DNA from 2 places in the Arthrobacter sp. TJ-270 genome. Region 1 is predicted to be linked to the other one. Evidence: riboswitches for the same ligand, from Rfam matches in the RefSeq annotation. Region 1 holds a riboswitch; the other holds the start of a gene.
What was found. Region 1 has a riboswitch for glycine ahead of gcvP (aminomethyl-transferring glycine dehydrogenase). Riboswitches for the same ligand answer to the same signal wherever they lie in the genome.

Region 1 (4,132 bases):
GGGCGGGCCGGCCTTGCCTACCGGGACTTCGGGCGCACGGCTATGAGTCTCGGCAAGGACGGACAAGCCTGGCGACGACTGATGCGTCCGCTCGTGCAACATATTGACGGTGTGGTGGACACCGGGCTGAACCAATTCCTTCGTATCCCTCGCCGCCCTGTGGCTGCGGCCCGGCTGGGTCTGGGGACCCTGGAGCAGGGTTCGCCGCTGTGGAACCTGCGCTTTTCAACGGAAGAGGCGGCAGCGTTGTTCACCGGCGTTGCCGCGCACGCGGTATCTCCATTGCCGACCCTCGCTGCTGCCGGTGCCGGACTTACCCTTGGTGCGTTGGCCCACGCGGTGGGATGGCCCATTCCACTGGGAGGGTCGCAGGCACTGGCAAATGCCATGGCGGAGGACATCCGGGCGCACGGAGGAGTGATCCACACTGCTCGCCGGATCGAGTCGATCGCCGAGTTCGACGACGCCCGTGCAGTCCTGCTCGACGTTTCCCCTAGCGCTGTCGGAAGCCTTGCGGGCCATCGTCTGCCTCCGGGATACCTTTCGGCGCTGGAGGGTTTCCGGTACGGCGGCGGAGCCTGCAAGGTCGACTTCATCCTCTCAGGGCCGGTGCCCTGGGCGAACGAGGAAGTACGGACCGCGGGCACTGTCCACGCGGGTGGTACACGGGCGGAAGTAGCGGCTTCCGAAGCCGAAGTGGCGGCGGGACAGCATCCGGACAAGCCCTACGTCCTGATCTCGCAGCCTTCACTGTTCGATTCCTCCCGTGCCCCGCACGGACGGCACATCCTCTGGACGTACTGTCATGTACCCAACGGATCCACGAAAGATATGACCGAGGCCATAGTGCGGCAGATCGAGCGTTTCGCGCCCGGCTTCCGTGACGTCGTCGTACGTTCACACACAATGACGGCGGCCGATCTGGAACAGTACAACGCCAACTACGTGGGGGGAGACTTCGGCGGCGGTGCGGTCACCATCCCGCAATTGCTGGCGCGTCCCACGTTCGGGCCGAACCCGTGGCGGATGCCTGCGAAGGGTCTGTACCTGTGCTCGGCGTCCACTCCGCCGGGGCCGGGCGTTCACGGCATGGGCGGGTATCACGCTGCGAAGCTGGCGTTGAAGGATGTGTTCGGTCTGTCGGTACCGGATCTGTCTCCGGCCTCCTAGAAGGAACATCAGAACCGCGAATCGCGTTCCATCACGAGGAACGGAAGCAAGGAGATGCGCGGGTGCTGCAAGTAATAGTCATTGGTGCGGGGCAGGCCGGGCTTTCCGCGGCGTACCACCTGCAGCGGCAGGGTCTCCGACCGGAACGTGACTTCCTGGTCCTCGACGCGAACGAGGGCCCCGGTGGCGCGTGGCGGCACCGCTGGGACTCACTGACCTTCGGCGCAGCGCACAACATTCATGATCTGCCCGCCATGGAACTGGGCACACCTGACCCGACCGAGCCGTCCTCGTCCGTTGTTGCCCGCTACTACGGCTCCTACGAGCGGGAGTTCGAGCTCAGAGTTCGCCGCCCAGTCAGGGTCGAAAAGGTCACCGAGGAAACATCGGGAACGCTCACCGTCCACACTGACGCAGGAACATGGGAGACCCGCCTCCTCATCAACGCCACGGGCACGTGGGACCGCCCGTACTGGCCCTACTATCCAGGCCGGGAACAGTTCCGCGGACGGCAGCTGCATACCCAGGACTTCGTCAGCGCGGAGGAGTTCCGCGACAGGAGCGTTGTGGTGGTCGGTGCGGGAACTTCGGCCGTCCAGTTCCTTCTCCAGCTCCACGAAGCCGGCGCGAGAACCACCTGGGTGACCCGCCGCCCACCTCTCTTCACCGACCGGACGTTCGACTCCGAGTGGGGCCGCGACGTCGAGCGCAGGGTGCACGAGCACACCAAGGCCGGGCTTCCGCCGTCGAGCGTTGTGTCGGTGACCGGACTTCCGCTGACACCCCAATACAGGGCGGGCATTGACGCAGGCATCCTCCGGTCGGAGGGGCCGCTCAGGAGGATCACAGAAACCGGCCTAGAGCTCGCCGACGGCAGGACGGTCGCAGCCGACGCCATCCTGTGGGCCACCGGGTTTCGTGCCGCACTCGACCACCTGAAACCGCTGAAGCTACGGGAGCCGGGGGGCGGCATCCGGATGGACGGCGTGAAGGTCCTGAAGGATGATCGCGTGCTGCTGGTGGGCTACGGCGCATCAGCATCAACCCTCGGAGCCACCAGGGCCGGACGGGCGGCAGCGATTCAGGCAGTGAGGCAGCTCAGAATCGTGGATCAGCAGGAAGAGCTCGCGGGCTGACGCCCAACCATTTCCGGCGTGCGTTGCCGAAGAGTAAGATTGCTCACGATCACACAATTGAATAGCCATAACCAGCCAATGACCCGCAGCGGGAGAGTTCTGCCGTTGACTCACGTCCGGCAGGCGCCGTAGGAGCAAACCCTCCCCAGGAATCTCTCAGGCCCAGCACCGCAGCGGAAAGGCAACTCTGGAAAGCAGTACAACCACAGCGTGATTGTGCTCACCGACGGTGCAATGCGAGCGTCTCGTCCGCAAAATCTCTCAGGTCCAATACAGAGTGGGGAGGAACCCGATAATCGTCCGCACACCCCGAGCGGACCCGATCTACGGAGTTCCCATGACCCACCAGACGGAATCAACCTTCTCCGACCGCCACATCGGTCCGCGCTCGAATGACGCGGAGCGGATGCTCAAGGTCCTCGGATACCCAAGCCTGGACAAGCTCGTCGACGTAGCGGTGCCGGAGAGCATCCGCATTGAAGAAGGTCTCGACCTTCCGTCTGCGCTGAGCGAGTCGGAGGTTCTCGCAGAACTGCGCAGCATCGCGGCGAAGAACAAGACCGCCGTCCAGATGATCGGTCAGGGCTACTACGACACCGTTACGCCCCCGGTAATCCGCCGCAACGTCCTCGAATCTCCCGGCTGGTACACCGCCTACACGCCGTACCAGCCGGAGATCTCCCAGGGCCGGCTGGAAGCACTGCTGAACTTCCAGACGATGGTCCAGGATCTCACCGCACTGCCGATTGCCAACGCGTCCCTGCTCGACGAAGCTTCCGCCGTGGCCGAAGCGGTCCTGCTGATGCGACGCTCCGGCAAGAACAAGGGACGCACCGTCCTGGACGCCGACTGCCTGCCCCAGACCATCGCCGTCGTCACGGGCCGCGCCGAAGCGCTCGGTTTCGACATCGAGATTGCTGACCTTTCCAACGGTTTGCCCGACGGCGACATCAACGGCGTCGTCCTCCAGCAGCCCGGCACGTCCGGCGTCCTGCGCAACTCCACCGACCTCATCGCCAAAGCGCACGACGCCGGAGCGCTGGTCACGGTCGCGGCCGACCTGCTGGCGCTGACCCTGATCACCCCGCCCGGTGAGCAGGGCGCGGATATCGCCGTCGGCTCCGTCCAGCGTTTCGGTGTGCCGCTGTTCTTCGGTGGACCTCACGCCGCGTACATGGCCGTCCGCAAGGGGCTGGAGCGGATGCTTCCCGGCCGCCTGGTCGGTGTGTCAAAGGATTCAGACGGCGCTCCCGCCTACCGGCTTGCGCTGCAGACCCGTGAGCAGCACATCCGCCGTGAGAAGGCGACGTCGAATATCTGCACCGCGCAGGCGCTGCTCGCGATCGTGGCCAGCATGTACGGCGTGTACCACGGGCCGGACGGACTGAGGGCTATCGCTGAACGCGTCCACGGCAAGGCCGCGAAGCTCGCCGCGGCTCTTCCCGGAATCGTCCACGGCCAGTTCTTCGACACTCTCCTCGTGAAGGCGGACGGCGCGGCCGCGGACCTCGTCAGCAAGGCCGAAGAGTGCGGCATCAACCTGCGCCTGGTCGACGAGGATCACGTAGGCATTTCCTGCGACGAAACCACCACGGACGCTCATCTTGAGACGATCGCAGAGGTTTTTGGCGCCGGCCTTCCGGACGAAGCGGATGTTGAGACGACGATTCCCGCCGAACTGCAGCGTTCGTCGTCGTACATGACCCACCCCGTCTTCTCGCTGCACCGCTCCGAGACCCAGATGATGCGTTACCTGCGCAGCCTGTCCGACCGCGACCTGGCGTTGGACCGCACGATGATCCCGCTGGGCTCCTGCACCATGAAAC
Region 2 (4,132 bases), on a different contig from region 1:
CGAGGCCGGCGACGATGGCGAAGCCCAGCCCCCACTCGCGCAGCCAGACCCGGTTCAACCGCTTTGCCAGGTACAGGCAGACCGCCATGACCGCTCCCGCTGTAAGGAGGGTGATGAGGTGGGCGCTGCTCTTGGGGATTTCACCGATTCCGATAGAGATGAAGGCGGCAAGCAACGCTGCGGCCGGAACGACCGTCATGATCAGCGGGTTGACCTTCGCAAGTTTATGCTCGCCCCGCTTGAGCAGGGGAGTTGCAATCAGCGTAGTGAGCATCCACATCGCACCGCCGATGCTCATCGCGAAGAACGCGACCGCAAAGACCTGCTGAGTGTATGTGGCCCCGCCCAGGGTGGCATCCATGGTCGTCGCGGCGATGTTGGCGGCACCGGTCTCGTAGGCGGCCGATCCGATCAGTCCGATCCGCACAAGGACGGCCGGCGTACCGAAGAGTGCCAGCAGCGCAATCGCGACGAGCACGACGGCGAGTGACGGTCCGATCGCTGCAACAGCGCCGGAGCGGAACGACGTTTTAAGTTCGGCGCCGCTGATCCCCGCTGCGGGAGCCGCCTTCCGTGCGGCGCGAATGTAGATGATGGATTGAAGAATGATGACGGCGAATACGCCGAGTGCACACGCCCACAGCACGGGCATGTTGGCGATGGAGAGAATGTTCGTCGAGCTGCCATTCTCCACGATCTGGGTGGGCGTCATGGGGAGCCTTCCGGGTAAGTCACTGACGGGTAGAACACTTGTTATTCATTGTGAAGTGAGCTGCACCACATGAACCGAAATCCCTGATAATTTACAAACCGGAGGATTTTTCTGAAGAAAGCGATCACGGAGGCAAGCATGGATCTCGATGAAGAGGACCTGCGGCTCATCAACGCACTACAGATCGGCCCCCGGCTGCCATGGACAGTTGTCGGCGAGGCACTGGGCAGGCATCCCACCTCCCTTGCCGCACGGTGGGACCGCCTGGTGGCGGCCGGAGCGGCCTGGATTACGGCACATCCCGTCGGCCGCCCGGACCAGATGTCCCTGTCGTTCCACGACGTGCAGTGTGATCCAGCCCGACGGGAGGATGCGGTGCGCGCCATCGCCGCAATCCCGGATGTCTTCACTATCGAAGAGTGTTACCGGAACCGGGACATGATGCTGACAGTCATCACCCCAACCCCGACCTGGCTGGTCGAATTCGTGTACCCGCAACTGGACCAGGTACCCGGTCTGACTCGATACGAGACATCGTTCTGCACGAAGCTGCACTATGGCGCGTACAGCTGGCGGCTCGACACGCTGACCCCCGGCCAGCGGACAACACTCCTACATGCGGCCGGCGTTCGTGCCCCCCACCGTGGCGCGCTCCCGCCAAAGTACCGTCCGATCATTCAGGAGCTGAGCCGCAACGGTCGCGCCACCGCAGCCGAGATCGCGGAGGTAGTCGGCCTGCACCCGGCGACTGCCCGGCGGCAACTCCAGAAAATACTGGACGCCGGCGTCCTGTCCTTTCGCTGTGAGGTGGCCAACGGGCTGGTCGGGTACCCCATCATCTGCCAGTGGTTCGCGCGCCTTCCGGCCAGCCGGCACGACGACGCCGCGGCGCAACTGGGATCCTTCGGCGCCTTACGCCTGTGCGCCTCCACCACCGGTGCGACGAACTTCATGTTCATGATGTGGCTGCGCACGGCCGCCGACATCATGGCAGTCGAACAGACTGCGGCAGAGCGCATCCCCGACCTCGAGCTGGTTGAAAGCGTCGTGATCGCCAACGTCCGCAAGCGGGTAGGCTGGATGCTTAACCGGGATGGCACCGCGACAGGCGAGGTCATCGTACCGGGCGATGCCTGGTGAACCGGTGACCAGCACCGGCTTGCGTGAACCTTCAAGTAACCGGTATGGTGTGAAGCGTGTCACCCTCAAGTGATGCGTGCCTTGGATCCGCGGCGGGAGAGTCCTGCCGGTACGTTCAGCAGGCGCCGTAGGAGCAAATCCTCCCCAGGAATCTCTCAGGCCCACGTACCGCCGCGGCGAGGCAACTCTGGAAAGCAGTCCGGGTAACCGGACTCACCGACGGTGCAAGTGAGGCCTGGCAACAACAGGCAACGCGGAAACTCTCAGGTCCAATACAGAGCGGGGAGGAACCCAGATCATCGTGGTGCAAACGCATCACCTGAATGATGGAGTTCCTCGTGACGATCCACTCATCCCGTTCAACCTTCGCAGACCGCCATATCGGTTCCCGCCGCAAGGCCGACATCGACACCATGCTCAAGGCCGTCGGCTACGACAGCCTCGATGGCCTCGTCGACAGCGCCGTCCCCGATTCCATCCGGCAGGACAAACCCCTCAGCTTGGACAGCGCCCTCAGCGAAGTCGAGGTGCTTACAGCGCTGCGCAGCCTGGCCGCCAAGAACAAAACCGCCGTCCAGATGATCGGCCAGGGCTACTACGACACGGTCACTCCTCCGGTCATCCGCCGAAACGTCCTTGAAGCCCCCGCCTGGTACACGGCCTACACGCCGTACCAGCCGGAAATTTCCCAGGGCCGGCTTGAGGCGTTGCTGAACTTCCAGACGATGGTTCAGGACCTCACCGCACTTCCGGTTGCGAACGCCTCCCTCCTCGATGAAGCCACCGCTGTCGTCGAGGCCGTGCTGCTGATGCGGCGCGCGAACAAGAACAAGACCGCACGTGATGGCAAGACCGTCCTCGACGCCGACTCCCTGCCGCAGACCATCGCCGTCGTGCTGGGCCGCGCGGAAGCTCTGGGTTTCGAGGTCGAGGTAGCTGACCTCTCGGAAGGACTGCCCGACGGCGACATCAACGGCGTCGTCCTCCAGCAGCCGGGCGTCTCCGGCCGCGTGTGGGACCAGTCCGCCGTCATTGCCGAGGCGAAAGACCGCGGCGCGCTGGTGACCGTAGCCGCGGACCTTCTGGCCCTCACCCTGATCACCCCTCCGGGCGAGCAGGGCGCGGACATCGCCGTCGGCTCCAGCCAGCGCCTGGGCGTCCCCCTGTTCTTCGGCGGGCCGCATGCCGCGTACATGGCGGTGCGCGAGGGCATGGAGCGTACGCTTCCGGGACGCATCGTCGGCGTTTCCAAGGACAACGCCGGGGTCCCCGCCTACCGCCTGGCCCTGCAGACCCGCGAGCAGCACATCCGCCGCGAAAAGGCCACGTCCAATATCTGCACCGCGCAGGCCCTGCTGGCCATCGTCTCCTCGTTCTACGCCGTCTACCACGGCCCTGATGGGCTCAAGGCCATCGCGGAGACCGTCCATAACAACGCCCGGGCACTGGCGACCACGCTCAGGGCTGCCGGCTGGGAGCTGATAAGCGGTTCCTTCTTCGACACCCTCACCGTCCGCGCACCGGGCGATGCCTCCAAGGTCATCTCCGCGGCCGAAGCACGCGGGATAAACCTCCGCTTCATCGACGCCGACACCGTCGGCATCTCAGTCGATGAAACGACGACGCCGGAAAGCCTCTCCGCCGTGTCCGCCGCCTTCGGTGCCGGTCCGGTGAAGGAACCCCAGGGGTTCGAACTGCCCGGCACGGTGCTGCGCACCTCCGAATACCTGCAGCATCCGGTGTTCAACACGCACCGCTCGGAGACCCAGCTGCTGCGCTACATCCGCAGGCTCTCCGACCGGGACCTGGCACTGGACCGCACCATGATCCCGTTGGGCTCCTGCACCATGAAGCTCAACGCCACCGCCGAGATGGAAGCCATCTCCTGGCCGGAATTTGCCTCAATCCACCCGTTCGCGCCGGACTCCCACACTGAAGGCTGGCGTGAACTGATTTCGGGGCTGGAAACCGACCTCGCCGAAATCACCGGCTATGACCAGGTCTCCATCCAGCCCAACGCCGGCTCCCAGGGCGAGCTCGCCGGGTTGCTGGCCATCCGCGGCTACCATTCCTCCCGCGGGGAAGCCCAGCGCAACGTCTGTCTGATCCCGGCCTCCGCTCACGGCACCAACGCGGCCTCCGCCGTCCTGGCCGGCATGAAGGTTGTCGTCGTGGCCACGGCTGCGGACGGCACCATCGACCACGCGGACCTGGACGCCAAGATCGAGACCAACAGGGATGCACTCTCGGCAATCATGATCACCTACCCGTCCACGCACG

Region 2: it holds a riboswitch for glycine, as region 1 does, so the genes downstream of both, gcvP (aminomethyl-transferring glycine dehydrogenase) here and gcvP (aminomethyl-transferring glycine dehydrogenase) in region 1, are expected to answer to the same signal.

Annotation. Positions count from the first base shown of each region.
Region 1 covers NZ_JBZCNB010000003.1:31,754-35,885, reverse strand. Annotated here, with positions in the region: gene AC4D2M_RS07360 (phytoene desaturase family protein) at 1-1,170, shown strand, start outside; gene AC4D2M_RS07355 (FAD-dependent oxidoreductase) at 1,233-2,306, shown strand; glycine riboswitch at 2,386-2,487, shown strand; glycine riboswitch at 2,489-2,592, shown strand; gene gcvP (aminomethyl-transferring glycine dehydrogenase) at 2,644-4,132, shown strand, end outside.
Region 2 covers NZ_JBZCNB010000009.1:32,606-36,737, reverse strand. Annotated here, with positions in the region: gene AC4D2M_RS14820 (DUF5058 family protein) at 1-712, opposite strand, end outside; gene AC4D2M_RS14815 (Lrp/AsnC family transcriptional regulator) at 851-1,852, shown strand; glycine riboswitch at 1,936-2,033, shown strand; gene gcvP (aminomethyl-transferring glycine dehydrogenase) at 2,179-4,132, shown strand, end outside.